DNA from 3 places in the Exiguobacterium sp. RIT452 genome. Region 2 is predicted to be linked to each of the others. Evidence: riboswitches for the same ligand, from Rfam matches in the RefSeq annotation. Region 2 holds a riboswitch; each other region holds the start of a gene.

Region 1 (5,127 bases), 150 kb from region 2:
ATCGCTCGATCACGTCGGTGGTTACAGTTACTTGCTCAGTAACTATCAGCATCCGGGTGAAGGATTGGATGGTAAACAAATCACAGCCGTCGATTCAAAAAAACTGGAGCAAGCGATGCAAGATGGCATCGGTATCCAAAAAACAGGCGGTGTCGGTTACCTATCCGGTCTGCCGACAGGTCAAAAATCATATTCTCACCGTTGAGACAACACAAGGGGCTGATTCAAAAAATCAGCTTCAGACGAAAGAGAGAGGTGGACTTCAAAGTCCGCCTCTCTCTTTCTGTTTTTTTAGACTCCTATGTTGCACGAGACTCCTTTAGGAAGATGATTGCTTGCAAACCGCTTTTGAATCACGCACGCAGTTGACTGGCCTCTTCTTCCACACGACGGAGTAATCCTTGCACGATTTTTTCCGTCTCCCGTTCACCTCCGAGTGACAACAGGCTCCGGCCGACAAAGTTGGCGCCTTCGTTTTTGCCGGTATAAATCAGCTGACAGCTCGTTTCGTCGAGCCGTTTCAGTGTAAACGTCATCTCGAGTTGAAAGATTTTAGCAAGAGTAAAGCCAATCGTGTTTTGCTTAAAGTCCGGTTCGCTTGTATACGCAAGATCCGTCACGATGTACGTCTCTAACCGGTTCCCCTGCATGTACGTTTGCCGATACGTCGAACCGACGACACCCGGTTTGCGTTCAATCACTTCGTGCTGGACGACACCCGGAATTAACCGTTGCAACCGATCGTGATCAAATAAATGCCAAGCCTGCTCGATTGGAACGTCGAGGACTTTTTCTTCGTGCCATGTCACCATCCGAACACCTCCCTTACTAAAAAATACCCTGATGTGTGCAGTTCTAACTTCAGACTACACACAGACAGGGTATTTGGCTTATTTTAATCGGCAATCACGATTTACTTTACCGTTTGACGTTCCAACGCATTCCCAAGGAACTTCGCGAGCTCCAGCATCCCGAACTTACCGGCGGCCGCTTCCGCATCCGAGTTGTAGTTCGTATTCGTGTTGACATCATACGTATAGATCGTTCCGTCCGCATCCTTGATGAATTCAATCCCGGCGACAGCAATCTGATTCGCTTGCAGGAAGGCTTCGTATTGCTGGATGATCGGATCATCGAATCCATCAACGACTTTAAACTTCATCGGAGTTTGTGGTGCTTCTTCCCCGACCGGGCAGAACAAGTCATCAATCACACACGCATCCGCCGGGCACAGTTCAAAGCCTTCTGATGTATCAACTTGTACGGCGTAAACGAATTTTCCGCCGACGAATTCACAACGCGTGATATACGGTTCAGGCGCTTGGATATACTCTTGGATCAGGGTGATGCCGTCGACCGGCTCATCAAAGGTCGGGCCATCGAGATACGTTTCAAGTGCTTCAATCGAATGGAACAACTGGACACCGAGTCCTTTTCCGGCACGATTGTGTTTCGTGATGAACGACGACACCCCGATGTTTTTCGCCGCTTCAGCAATCTGATCACGTCCGACGGCAGCCGTCGTTTTCGGAACACGGATACCGGCTTTTCGAAGAGCCGTATATTGATTGATTTTACTGACTTCCAGTCGCAACGCACGTGTTCCGTTGAAGACGGTCCGGTCGTGTTCCTCGAGCCATGCGAGCACCCCTTCCGTCAGTTCCGGCGCGTAGCGGTGCCCGCGCGTATGCGAAGACGCACTCATCCGGCTGTAGAAGACGCCTTCTGGCGGGATTTCATCAAGCGGGACCTGTCCTTCATCGAGATGCCACTGTTCATACGGCAACTCCAGTTCTTCGAGTCGTTTAATTAAATGGTCCGTCCATTCCTGGTTTTCGTGTAAGATATGAATTTTTGTCATTTGGTTTGACCTACCTTTCGTTTTTCTTCGACAAGCGGCATGACGTCGCGCGCGAAGCGTTCCATCTCTTCAAGTTGTGGTGAGAATTGAAGTAATAATAAGGAGACACCCACCTGCTCAAACGCAAGAATCCGTTCGGCAATCTGTTCTGGTGTTCCAATCAAATCAGGACGGAGTCCACGGTTGGAGACCGAATAATCGTTCCGTTTCACCTGTTGTTCGAGTTGCGATTTGCTGACGAAATCGTCGTACCCGACGTACCCGGCACCGTCTTCCTTGACGTCCGTGATCCGCTGCCACTCTTGAACAGCCTCTTCTTCCGTATCGCGGCAGATGATATACGCAGCCAGTCCAAAACTTTCAAGCGGCGGTTGCCCGGTCGCTTGTCGACGCGCCTTCATATCCTCAATCTTGACGGATACTTCTTCCACCGTTCCGCCGTGCATGACATAGGCATCACAATGATTGACGATGGTTTGTTTGCCGGCTTCACTTTCCCCGCCTGCGTACAACTTGATGCCCGGTCGTTGAACCGGCTTCGGATGCAGTTGTGTCTTCTCGAGCGTATAGTAGTTCCCGTCGAAGCTGTACGGTGAAGCGTCTGCCCATAATCCTTTCATGATTGTGACAAACTCTTCCGTCCGCGCATACCGTTCGTCATGCGCCGTGAAGATCCCGTTGTATTGCCGCGCTTCTTCTTCCCACCAGGCAGAGACGACGTTCAGTGTAAAGCGTCCGTTGCTGAGTTGATCGATGTTTGCTGCCATCTTCGCGGTCGTCGCCGGGTTATGGAACCCCGGACGGACAGCTGTCATGATTTCCAGCCGTTCCGTCGTCGCAGCAATCGCCGCTGCTGTCGTCCAGGCTTCAAGACTTGGTGCTTCCAGCCCTTTGATATCATTTAAGTTCAATTCCGCAATCAGCGTCGTCGAAAATCCGATTTGTTCTGCTGTTTGCGCCACCTGCTTGGCATAATCGAACGTCGCCGGCATCTGTTCGTCCTCGACGTTTCGTAACCACCCTCCAAAAATCGGTAACCAAAATCCATACTCCATCCGTTATGTCCCCCTTATTAAAAAAATCGCTCTTCTCGAAAATCGAAAAGAGCGACGGATTAATCGTGTCTGCTCTTATCTGTAAAGGGGTTGATCCCTTTAGGAAGTAGCACCTTCCGCTTATGATGCGGGGTTGCTGAAGTGTCTTCGGGCCATTCCCTCGACTTCTCTTGATAAGAATTATTGGAATTATCGTACACTTTTTAGCAGAGTAAAGCAACCACTAAACCTTGTTTTCCAATCGGAATTAAAAACAGTATCAAAAAAGGACGAGAGCTGGGCTCTCATCCTCCTTGTCTTAATATGGGGCAACAAATGTCGACTCTTCGACAGGTGCTTCTTCACCGCGGATGCGGTCATAAAACTTGGCGAGGGTGACGCTGAAGTAAGGTCCGACCCAGAGGAAGGCAATTCCAATCGTAATCAAACCGAGCAGGAACCAACCAATAAAGGAGAGGACAAGCATAAAGGCTTCCATCTTGTGACCATCCATCATTTGGCGTGAACGCGTAATGGCATCCAAAATACCGATTGACGGCTCGTCACGTAAAATGTAATAAGTCAGCATATACGAAAATGACTTGATGATTCCCGGAACGATCAACAGCAAGAACCACAATCCAAGAAGAATACCTTGAACAAGCGACAGACCAACTGCTTTCAAGAACAGCTTATACGGCTCGAATAAATCGACAATTTTTGCCTCTTCTTTACGGGCGACAGACAGCGCAAGCCATGCCCAACCGATCGCAAGCGGCAGGAACAGGATATTCAACACAAATCCAATCAAATCGATGAACTGAAAGTCTTCGTTCGGATCAGAAGAAAACGTTGCTGGAATCCCTTGAATGATGAGAAACAGTAAAAACATGAGTGCCATGAAGACCCAGCGACCGTTAAGTGACTCACGTGCCGATAGTTTTAATTCTTTAATCATAAAGATCCTCCTTAAAATAAGTTCTACTCCTATTTACGGCTTAAGCAGTAAGGAGTTTCAGTTATTTTCAGGATTTTCCTGTTTTTAGCTTGTGCAGGCGTGCTTTTTCGAGTTGACGTTGGCAAGCCGTATACAGCGAACGCCGACCATCGAGACGTTCCATCGCAAATGGGATAGCATGTTTTTTGGCTTGTGCGATGACATGGGCTGACGCCGCATGCGAAACACGACTTGTGATAACGACGATGGCATCCGTCTTTTGCGCGAGACAGGCAATTTTCTTCGCCGACTGGGCATCCCCTGCTAAATGAATCAGCTCGATTCCGGTCTCAGCAAAAAATGTCCGGTAGACCGGTGCCTGCTGTTCGTTTCCGACGATGACGAGCCGCATTCCTTTAAATGCTGCAAACTCAAGCGGCTCCTTGTCGACGTAATCGATGGGTTGTCCCGGCAGCGACGTCGTGACGAGCGGTGTAATCGGTTGTTGTTTCTTTTGGCGAATCCGGCGTGGTTGCCGGACCTTTTTCACGGTCGGTTTTCGCTTTATCTGCTTGGCATATCGCCCGGTCGATTTTTTTGAAACGATTGTCACGGCTATTTCTGCCGTCGCGTCTGTCGGTTTAGATTCTGTTGACGGATCGAACGGTTGAACAATCGGTTCTTCATATTGGAAAGCATACTTCCAGGCAATCGTCAGTGTTTCCGGATGACCTTTCCACATGACCAAGTCGACAAGTTGTCCTTCCTTCAATTGAAAGAATCGCATATCTTCGACCGGAGTAGCGTAGTAAAACGGTTTTCCCGTCTCATCCTTCAACGGACCGTTGACCGTCGACTCGATGATACCGTGATTTTTGACGATACATTTTTCAAAGACGATTCGTTGCTCCAGCGTCTTCATTTGATCGGTTGCGACGACGGCGAGTACTTCCAGTGACGTCCGCCGGTGGTCTTGATGGATAATCTGGACGCGGACTTCCATGCCGTGCTCGAGATTCCATTGGCGGATTTCCTTTTCCGAGATATGGCTGTTCGGCCATTCCTGCAACGATCCGCCTTTTAATTCCCGGACAAATGTATACGCATACCGTTGTTCGACGATCGGTTCGTCCGATTTTGGCAGTTCTGTCAGCGGACCGGGTGACGTCGGCTGCTCTTCTTTCGTCGGTTGAAGCACCTCTTTCGGATGCACACGTGGTGTATAGTAACGCGACAATTGAACCCATTCATCGATTCCCCGGATTTCCTCAAGCAACAACTCCCAATCTTCCGCC
Region 2 (5,127 bases):
AGCGGGTTTTCCGTCTGCGCAAAGCTGGCCAGTGAATGGGTTCCGTTTGGAAACGAAAACAACCGGACATCCGCCCCCACATCGGCTCCTTTTTCAATGAAATGCAGCGCCTGCGTAAAGGGAACAATCGGATCTTTTTTTCCGTGCAACAGCATGATCGGCGGTGAATCGGCGGTCAAATGAGTTGCGGGTGAGACACGCGTCATGAGTGCACGCCATTCTTCCCGTCCTCCTCCATAAAATTTGATGTGGGCAATCCAGGTCTGGATGAACTTGAATAATAAGAAGTTCGTTGGTGGATACAAGGCGATGACGCCGCTGATCAGCGGGAGTTGCTCCGCTTTCTGATCACCGATGAACTCCATCGGCGCCAAGGCGGTCGTCAACATCAACGCTGCACCGGCCGAATCCCCCCAAAGGACCATTCGTCCCCGTGCAATCCGCAGATTATCTGCTTCCTGATTTAAAAAACAAAGGGCGTCGCGTACGTCTTCCAAATTATCCGGGAAGTAACTGCCGTCTTCAAACAACCGGTAATCGATACTGCAAACAGCGATGCCAAGCTCTAAAAAACGTTCCACGATCGGTGTAAAACAAAAGAGATCATCACGGCTTCCTCTGACAAACGCTCCACCATGTGCATAAATGGCCACCGGAAACGGTCCTTCACCGACCGGATAGTACAGATCCAGTTTAAGCTCCTTCTCGCCGATCGTTTTATACAAAACGGTCCTTGGAGCCAGTTGGGTTTCCGCAAGCGGAAGCGCCGGTTCCGTCCACCGTAAAAGAGCACCGTAATTGTTCCAGATGCTCGCACCGGCAGCAGCCGTCGTCAAAAGCGCAGCCCCTCCCATCAACCATGCTGTTTCCCGTCTCACCTCATCACCTCCGGGCATACTCACGATTTTTAATCTTATTAGTCTTTTACCCCATTTTTTTAGAAGTCGAACTTCTTCCCGCTCTTGTACTTGACGCTTTGTTTTGGATTCGTTATAGTGAAAAGGTTCAAATCGGAATAATTACGTTTTAATACTTCTTGGAGGTTTTACACATATGAAAAAGTTAATTCCCGCTTTAACGGTCGCGTTCGCGAGCGCCACTTTCCTCGCTGCCTGCGGATCATCTGATTCAGGTTCGAATCAAGATGCCGCCGACCAAAAACTCAACGTATATACATCAACGTTCGCCACAGCGGCGATTGCCAAAGAAATCGGCGGCGCTGATGTCGATGTCAAGATGATCGTCCCTCCCGGTGCCGATCCCCATTCGTATGAACCGACCTCAAAACAACTGACAGAAATCGCACAAGGTGATCTGTTCCTCTTGACCGGAACGACGCTTGAGCCGTACTCAGAAAAAATCAAAGCCAGTCTCAAAGGAAACGATGTCCAGTTCATCGAGACAAGTAAAGGCATCGATTTGCTTGAAGCGAGCGCCACGGTACACGTTCATGGAGAGGCAGACGAACACGACGAAGAACATGCTCATGAAGACGAGCACGCAGAAGATGAGCATGCAGAAGAAGGACACGATCATGGCAAGTACGATCCGCACGTCTGGCTTGATCCGAACAATGCCAAAATGATGGCCCAATCGATTTCGACGGCGTTGGCAAAAGAAGTACCGGACAAAAAAGCGACGTTCGAAAAAAATCTGGCTGAATTTGATACGCAGGCAGATGAGCTCGATCAAAACTTACAGCAAGCAGTTGCTGACGGCTCCAAAAAAGAACTGCTCGTGACACATGCCGCTTATGGGTATTTAGCAGAACGCTACGGATTTTCTCAACTGCCGATCGCTGGCATCTCACCGTCTGACGAGCCTTCGCAAAAAGAACTGGCTTCCCTCGTCAAAGAAGCCAAGCTGCACGACTTAAAATATGTTGCGTTTGAAGAGACGGTTTCCCCAAAAGTCGCCCGGGTCATCCAACAAGAAATCGGAGCTGAAGCCATCACGATTCATAACTTGGAATCCGTCACAAAAGAACAACAAGACGCTTCTTATTTTGACTTGATGAATGAAAATGTCACGACACTCAAAAAAGCACTGCAGTGAAGTAGTGTTGACATGCATTAAAAGATACGTTACGGTAGAAAACGTATTTCAGACAATTAAATGACTTCTTTTTATCGCGAGAGACGGAGGGACTGGCCCAATGATGTTTCGGCAGCGGACGATTGAATCGTACTGTGCCAAATCCAGCAAGCTACGGCTTGAGAGATAAGAAGAGCGTCTTTTTCAGTAAAGACCTCCTTCTTTCTTGCGAAGGAGTCTTTTTTTGTACATGCAGAAATGGAGTGATTTTATGAACGAGACGATTACACCAAACAAATGGGCCCTTCTACCATTACTTGTCTTTTTGGTCCTCTTTATCGGTGCCGGCATCTTTTATGACGACTTTTATAAGTTCCCGATTCTGATTGCCGCATTGATTGCCTTGATTTTTGCTGCCGTGACGACCAAAGGCAGTATCAATCAAACCGTTGAACGGATTGCGACGGGTGCCGGAAATCCGGACATCATGATCATGGTCTTTATTTTCTTACTCGCCGGTGCGTTTTCCGGAACAGCGGATGCGATCGGCGCCATCGAAGCGACCGTCAACGCTTCGCTGACATTTTTACCGCCGTCTCTCTTAATGAGCGGATTGTTCATCATCGCTGCCTTCATCTCGATGGCGATGGGGACTTCAACCGGTACGATTGCGGCACTTGCCCCGATCGCACTTGGTATTCACGAAGCGACCGGTGTCAATGTCGCCATCGCAGCTGCCGCCGTCGTTGGGGGCGCGATGTTCGGGGACAACTTGTCGTTTATCTCCGATACGACGATTGCAGCGGTCCGCACGCAAAAAACCAATATGCGTGATAAATTCCGAACGAACTTCCTGATTGTGCTTCCGGCAGCAATTTTGACCGTCATCATTTTGGCATTCGTTTCAGGTGCCGGAGATGTCGTCGACGCAAAGGCCTTCGAGTTTTATAAACTGATTCCGTATCTGTCCGTCATCGTCTTGGCCTTGTTCGGTGTCAACGTCATCCTCGTCTTGATCGGCGGAACCGCCTTGACAGGAATCATCGGTATGCTCGACGGCAGCTTCGGTTTAAGTGGATTCGTGCTGTCGATGTCCGAAGGATTAATGGGCATGGCTGAAATTTCGATTTTGACATTACTGATGGGTGGTCTTGTCAGTCTGATCACCTTTAACGGCGGTATCGCCTACCTGAAAGAAACATTGACTCGAAAAATCACGCAACGCCGCGGCGCAGAGTTCAGCATGGCTGCGCTTGTCGGAGCGACAAACCTCGCGACGGCAAACAATACGATTTCGATTCTTGTGGCTGGACCACTCGCAGCGGAGATCGCGGATACGTATGACATCGACCGGAAGAAGTCGGCCAGCATTCTCGACATCTTCTCGTGTGGGGTTCAAGGAATCATCCCATACGGCGCCCAGTTGCTGATTGCGGCGGAGTTGACGAAAACGGCTTCTCCGGAGCTGATTCCGTATCTGTTCTATCCATTCTTATTGTTCGTGTGCGGATCCCTTGCGATTCTTTTCGGATTCCCGCGCCGGAAAAATACTGCCGTCCGCAAAGAAAATATTTCGTAAAACAAACAAGTCCGGCCGCCTGCAACGCGACCGGACTTGTTTTTGATTATTTTTTCTTCTGTTCTTGCCGGTTAAGAATGAAATACGCGATGGCTGGAAGCGGGAACTGAACGAGCCCCGCGCCACCCCACACCCACGGATTACGCCCGGTTTTACGGGCGCCAAGGAATAGGAAAGTCGCTTGAGCGCCTAACAGCGTCGCCAGTCCGGCCCACACTCCTTTTGGTACGTTTTTAACGGATCGTGCCATGATTTTACACCTCACTTCATGTATGGATATACCCACTTTGTTCGCTCTCTAACAGCTTACCTCCTGCTTTGAGCGTCTAAACAGACGTGATTCTGAGTTCATGCTAAACTAAACGAGCAATTCCATATTCTAGTTTCATTGAAGGAGGAGTATATACATGCAATACGCAAAACTTTCAAATGGTGTCACGATTCCACAGATCGGATTCGGAGTCTGGCAAGTCGACGAAGAGACGGAAGCACCGGCTGCCGTCGCAGAAGCGATTCGTGTCGGTTACCGTCATATTGATACGGCTGCCGTGTACAAAAACGAACGTGGTGTCGCCAAAGGAATCAAAGAAAGCGGCGTGAACCGTGAAGATCTCTTCTTAACGTCTAAAGTATGGAACGATGATATTCGTGCCGGACGCACTAAAGAAGCTTTCGCTGAGTCACTCGAACGATTAGAGACCGATTATCTGGACCTCTATTTGATTCACTGGCCGGTCGAAGGGTACATTGAAGCATGGAAAGCGATGGTTGAGCTTTACGAAGCTGGAAAAATCAAAGCGATTGGTGTTTCGAACTTCAAGGAACATCACCTCGATACACTGGCTGAAGAAGGATTGATGACACCAATGATCAATCAGGTGGAACTTCATCCGCAACTTCCGCAACACGAACTGCATGAATATCTACAGGACCACAGCATCCAAGTCGAGGCGTGGAGCCCGCTCATGCAAGGGAAATTCCTTGAAATCAATGACTTTAAGGAAATTGCCGAAAAACATGGTAAATCTCCTTCACAAGTCGTCTTGCGTTGGCATTTGGATAACGGCATCGTCGCTCTTCCAAAATCGGTCACACCTGAACGGATTGCGGAAAACTTTGATGTCTTTGATTTCCAACTCGATGCGGACGATCTCGAGAAGATTGATCGTTTGGCAACAGATGTCCGTCTTGGACCAGATCCGGATGAAATCGACTTTTAAGCACTGCCCTTAAAAATAGGCTGACGCTTTAGAACGATTGCTTTATGAAGAGGGGTGGCAGATTTATCTGCCACCCCTCTCTTCTCGTTAATCAGGAATCACTCGCTTCACGCAGCTTCTACACGATGTCTCGTTTGAGGAACGTGCGTGAAAGAACGCGTGATTCCTTTTTTTTCGTGGTCATTACCGCGCTATACATAATAGACAAGAATCGTCTCTTCTGCTTCTTCTGCCTGACGGAAATAAGCGCGCAAGTCACCGAACTGCTCCCATACCGTATCAAATTCTCCTTGC
Region 3 (5,127 bases), on a different contig from region 2:
ACTATTGGCGCAAGCAGCCAGCAAGACCGCCGGTGCAAGTACAGCAAATGCTAATTTTTTCATCTGGATCTCCCCTGTCTGTTTAAATGGTCTGTTGTCCTACCGTCTGTTCGATCGTTTCCACACTCGGTCGTTCGATGACGCCCAGTTCCGTGATGATGGCAGTGATGAGTTCGTGCGGTGTCACGTCAAACGCCGGATTAAAGACCGGTACACCCGCAGGCGCCGTCACCTGTCCGGCAAACTGCGTCACTTCCGTCGCTGCCCGTTCTTCGATCTCAATCTCGTCGCCTGATAAACTCGTTAAGTCAAACGTCGACAGCGGTGCGGCGACGTAAAATGGAATTCCGAAGGCACGTGCGAGTAACGCCAGCTGGAACGTCCCGATTTTATTGGCCGTATCGCCGTTTCGGGTAATCCGGTCCGCTCCAACGATGATGGCGGTGATCTGTTTTTCCTTGATCGTATGCGCGACCATATTGTCCGTGATCAAGGTGACGTCAATCCCTGCCCGTTGCAACTCCCATGTCGTCAAACGCGCACCCTGCAACAAAGGCCGTGTTTCCGACGCATAGACGGATAACGGGATGCCTTGCTCCTTGGCGAGATAAAACGGGGCCAGTGCCGTCCCGTAAGCCGCTGTCGCAATCGATCCGGCATTACAAATCGTCAACACCCGGTCATTGGCCTGAAACAACTCCAAGGCATGCACGCCGATTTGCCGTGACGTCTTGGCATCCGCTTCATAAAGCGCCACCGCTTTTTGTTCCAGACGTTTCGGCAGTTCTGCAAGCGTCGTGGCCGAAACGATGAGCTGATTCAGTTCGTCGAGCACGTTCCGCAAATTGACGGCGGTCGGCCGGGTGGCCAGTAATTGGGCCGACACCGTCAGCAGTTCCTGTTTCACTTCGTCAAGCGATCCTGTTGTCCGAAACGCTTCCTGCACGAGGACGAAACCGCCGAATAAACTGATTGCCGGCGCCCCCCGGACACGCAGTTGTTTAATCGCTTCAATCGCCTGCGCCAAATCGTGAATGACTTCATACCGTTCTTCTTCCGGGAGACGGGTTTGGTCCAAGATCGTCACTGTTCCGTTTTCATAGATGATGCTCTGAACGAATTGACTCATCGGCTGAGTTCCTCCGTTACATCAAAGTTCCGCAGATCCGTAAACGTCTTGCATTCCGTCCGGCGTTTGATCAACGCAGTACCGAGGCGTAACGCATGACGTTTTCGTTCGAGACGAACGGTCGGATCGGTAATCTGTTCCAAGTCCGCGACCGGTGCCAGTCCGATCGTCCGGCGAATCAACTCGCATCCGGCAAACCCAAGCGCATCTTGTAAAATCGTACTGAGGACATCCTCAACGAGACCGTCCGCTGAACGGAACGGCTCCACCGCTTCCCGCTCCCACAACGCCTTGAACGTCGACGCAAACGTCAGCCAAAACGTATCGATGTCCTTGATCCGTTCCTCGCGCAACCGGTCATAGTCCGGATAAGCGGCAAAAAACAGATGGGCGATGAACTGACCGACATCAAACCCAAACGGACCGTAAAACGCGAACTCCGGATCGATGACCTTGGTTTCTTCCGCCGAGGCGAAGATGCTGCCTGTATGTAAGTCGCCGTGCAGCAAGGCATCACCTTTCGTGATGAACAGGGCTTCGAGCTTTGCGACTTCCCGTTTCAGCTCCGCGTCGTTCCAGATCCGGTCGACTTCCGCTTCCAGTCCTGCTTCAATCGTATTCGTTTCCGCATCATAAAACGGGTCCGTGAAAATCAGTTTCTCCGTGATGTCGCACAGATCCGGATTGTAGTACTGACGGGCGATCTGTTTTTTCGCGACCGGTCCGAGGGCAAAATCCGACGTATAAAACAGCGTCCGGGCCAAATACGAACCGATGTGTTCCGCGAGCAACGGATACTTTTCTCCCGCAAGCAATCCAGCCCGGACGATTGTCAGATGAGACAAGTCTTCCATCACCGTGAAGGCTTCTTCTTTGCTGGCATGATACACACGCGGGACAAACGGAATCGCGACTTTCGCGAATTCTTTTAACGCGGACTGTTCGATCCATGCCCGTTCGAGCGACAGCGGCCAGCTTTCACCGACGACCTTCGCATACGGTAACGCTTGTTTTAAAATCAGGTGCTGGTCCCCCGCATGAATCCGAAAGACCAGGTTTAAATTGCCGTCACCGATTTCTTCTGCCGTCACCGGTTCGTTGCCGATCAGACCGAGTGTCCGGACCCGTTCGATGGCGTCCTGTACTGTAAATGCTTGATATCCCATTCTGATTTCCCCCTTGATGATCACACGAAAAAACGCCCCTTTTCGTCAAAGAAAAGAGGCGCAGTAGAATACTCCGTCCTCTTATCTCTCAGACGAATGTCTGTTGGATGTAGCACCGTGCCGGATGGTCGGTTGCTGCGGCGTCTTCGGGCCAATTCCCTCTGCCAACTCACGATAAGAGTCATATGTAGTTGTCGTGTGGTTTGATGTTGATTTGAATACTACGTGCGCCGACCACCCTCTGTCAATTCCAAATTTTAGTGCAATCCGCTCAAAACGGAGACATCTATAGAAGGAGTATTTTCAAAAAAATAAATTTTCAAAATATAGTTTGACAAGTCCGGCATCTCATGTAAAAATTGCAATTAGATTTCACAATTTCATCCAATTCTTATCAAGAGCAGACGGAGGGACGAGCCCTACGATGTCGCAGCAACCGACCACTTGGCACGGTGCTAATTCTTGCAGCTAACACGCTGACAGATAAGAGTCCACGCGCAATTTTTCATGGTCTCTTGTCATTGACGAGGGACCATTTTTGTATTTTTTAACAAGGGAGAGACGACGATCATGGCGTACATTACCGCAACTTACCAACTCGGCGTGACCGATCAGTTACCAAAACGGGCAGAGCAAATCGCCCTCGGTCTGACGGTCGGCTCATGGACCGATTTGAATCATTTGGAACAACAACAGCTTGAATCCTTCAAAGGACAAGTCGTCCATACGGAAGAACACGACGGAAAAGGGTATGTCACGATCCGTTATCCGGAACACAACGTCTCACGGGACTTTTCGGCGATTTTGACGACCGTCTTCGGCAAGCTGTCGCTCGACGGTCAAATCAAACTGACGGATCTCCAGCTTCCCGCTTCGTTCACACCGGATTTTCCCGGTGCTAAATTCGGCATCGAGGGCGTCCGCCAATTGATCCAAGTCCATGACCGCCCCCTGTTGATGAGCATCTTCAAAGGCGTCATCGGACGGGACCTCGTTTTTTTACGGGAACAACTCGAAGCCCAGCTTGCCGGCGGGATTGATCTCGTCAAGGATGACGAGATCTTATACGACAATCCGCTGACACCCGCACTCGACCGGGCGCGGATCGGACGGGAAGTCCTCGATGTGCACTATGAACGGACCGGTAAACGGGCCCTCTATGCGATTACGTTGAGTGGTCCGGTCTTCCGCTTGAAAGAACAGGCGAAACGACTGGTTGAATCCGGAGCGACGGCACTCCTGCTCAACACGTTTACATACGGGCTCGATGTCTTGCGGGAACTGGCAGCCGATCCGGAAATCCCGGTCCCGATCTTTAATCATCCGGCGTTGAGCGGTGCCTTGATCGCCAGTCCCGAGTACGGGATTGCCGCCCCGGTCCTGCTCGGAACGTTGCCGCGGATTGCCGGTGCCGACTTGACACTGTTCCCGTCGCCGTACGGGAATGTCGCCCTCGCCAAAGACTTGGCCCGCGGAATTGCCGTCGAAGCGACCCGAATCGGTGAGACCAAAACGATTCTCCCGGTCCCGTCCGCCGGAATCCACCCGGGTCTCGTCGCCCAGCTTGTTCGTGATTTCGGCGTCGATTCCGTCATCAATGCCGGTGGCGGTGTCCACGGTCATCCGCAAGGTGCTGCGGCCGGAGTCATCGCTTTCCGCCAGGCACTCGACGCAGCACTGGCCGGCGAATCACTGACAAGTGCCGCCCACCGGCACGAGGAATTACGTGTCGCCCTCGATGCTTGGGGGATCACGAAATGACGATCCGGATTTTATGTGACTTTGACGGCACGGTAACGGAGCACGATAATATCATCGCCTTGATGCAGGAGTTCGCTCCGTCGGAAAAATTTGACCCGTTAAAACGAGGTGTGCTCGACCGGTCACTCTCGATCCAGTCCGGCGTCGGACAGATGTTTCAGCTGCTTCCGTCCAGTCAAAAACAGGACTACATTGATTTCTTGATGAAACGGGCGGTCATCCGTCCCGGCTTCGACACCTTGCTCGCCTTTGCCAAATCGAACGAGATTGACTTTTCCATCGTCAGCGGCGGGATCGACTTTTTTGTCCAGCCGATTCTTGCGGATGTACTGACGGACGAAGCGGTTTATTGCAACGGCAGTGACTTCAGCCAGGAGACGGTTCGAATCGAATGGCCGCATGCCTGCGACGCGGCCTGTACAAATCAATGCGGCTGTTGCAAAACCTCGATCGCCCGGAAGCTGAAGCAGGACGGTGACACGATCATCGCGATTGGCGACTCCGTAACAGATTTTGAACTGGCTAAGCAGGCGGATCACGTTTATGCACGGGATTATCTGATCACGCTGTGTGAACAGCACGGCATCCCGTATACGCCGTTCGAAAACTTTCATGACATCTTGAATCATCTCCAGACAAAGGTGGTGTACACATGACCTTCTTAAAACGATATGAAGAATTACGGGCCGTCAAACAGGAACTTGCAGCACGCGACTGGTTCCCAGGCACAAGCGGCAATCTCGCCATCCGGACAGCCGATCAACCGACTGAATTTCTCGTGACGGCAAGCGGGAAGGACAAACGGCAGGATACACCGGACGACTTCGTCCATGTCGACGCGTCCGGTCAACTGATCGGCGAACAGACGGGGCGTCCCTCTGCTGAAACGTTGCTCCACGTCGAGGTCTTCAACCGGACGACTGCCGGCTGTTCCCTTCACGTCCATACGGTCGACAATAATGTCATTTCGGAACTGTACGGCGACCAAGGCGAGATTCGGTTTGCCGGTCAGGAAATCATCAAGGCACTCGGCCGTTGGGAAGAAGATGCGGAAGTCCGTGTACCGATCAT

Evidence for each region. Region 2 has a riboswitch for S-adenosylmethionine ahead of D3D03_RS10240 (Na+/H+ antiporter NhaC family protein). Riboswitches for the same ligand answer to the same signal wherever they lie in the genome.
Region 1: linked by a shared signal. The riboswitch ahead of D3D03_RS09525 (LLM class flavin-dependent oxidoreductase) and the one ahead of D3D03_RS10240 (Na+/H+ antiporter NhaC family protein) in region 2 are both predicted to bind S-adenosylmethionine.
Region 3: linked by a shared signal. The riboswitch ahead of D3D03_RS13585 (2,3-diketo-5-methylthiopentyl-1-phosphate enolase) and the one ahead of D3D03_RS10240 (Na+/H+ antiporter NhaC family protein) in region 2 are both predicted to bind S-adenosylmethionine.

What each region holds. Positions count from the first base shown of each region.
Region 1 covers NZ_QXJB01000003.1:106,667-111,793, reverse strand. Annotated here, with positions in the region: gene D3D03_RS09540 (PhoX family protein) at 1-205, shown strand, start outside; gene D3D03_RS09535 (SRPBCC family protein) at 354-812, opposite strand; gene D3D03_RS09530 (ATP-grasp domain-containing protein) at 914-1,861, opposite strand; gene D3D03_RS09525 (LLM class flavin-dependent oxidoreductase) at 1,858-2,916, opposite strand; SAM riboswitch class I at 2,989-3,096, opposite strand; gene D3D03_RS09520 (DUF975 family protein) at 3,215-3,853, opposite strand; gene D3D03_RS09515 (DUF2325 domain-containing protein) at 3,921-5,127, opposite strand, start outside.
Region 2 covers NZ_QXJB01000003.1:254,759-259,885, reverse strand. Annotated here, with positions in the region: gene D3D03_RS10250 (alpha/beta hydrolase) at 1-878, opposite strand, end outside; gene D3D03_RS10245 (metal ABC transporter solute-binding protein, Zn/Mn family) at 1,054-2,055, shown strand; SAM riboswitch class I at 2,124-2,227, shown strand; gene D3D03_RS10240 (Na+/H+ antiporter NhaC family protein) at 2,306-3,613, shown strand; gene D3D03_RS10235 (hypothetical protein) at 3,660-3,863, opposite strand; gene D3D03_RS10230 (aldo/keto reductase) at 4,021-4,833, shown strand; gene D3D03_RS10225 (hypothetical protein) at 5,025-5,127, opposite strand, start outside.
Region 3 covers NZ_QXJB01000007.1:14,839-19,965, forward strand. Annotated here, with positions in the region: gene D3D03_RS13570 (sugar ABC transporter substrate-binding protein) at 1-63, opposite strand, end outside; gene mtnA (S-methyl-5-thioribose-1-phosphate isomerase) at 83-1,129, opposite strand; gene mtnK (S-methyl-5-thioribose kinase) at 1,126-2,295, opposite strand; SAM riboswitch class I at 2,374-2,476, opposite strand; SAM riboswitch class I at 2,684-2,785, shown strand; gene D3D03_RS13585 (2,3-diketo-5-methylthiopentyl-1-phosphate enolase) at 2,866-4,056, shown strand; gene D3D03_RS13590 (2-hydroxy-3-keto-5-methylthiopentenyl-1-phosphate phosphatase) at 4,053-4,712, shown strand; gene D3D03_RS13595 (methylthioribulose 1-phosphate dehydratase) at 4,709-5,127, shown strand, end outside.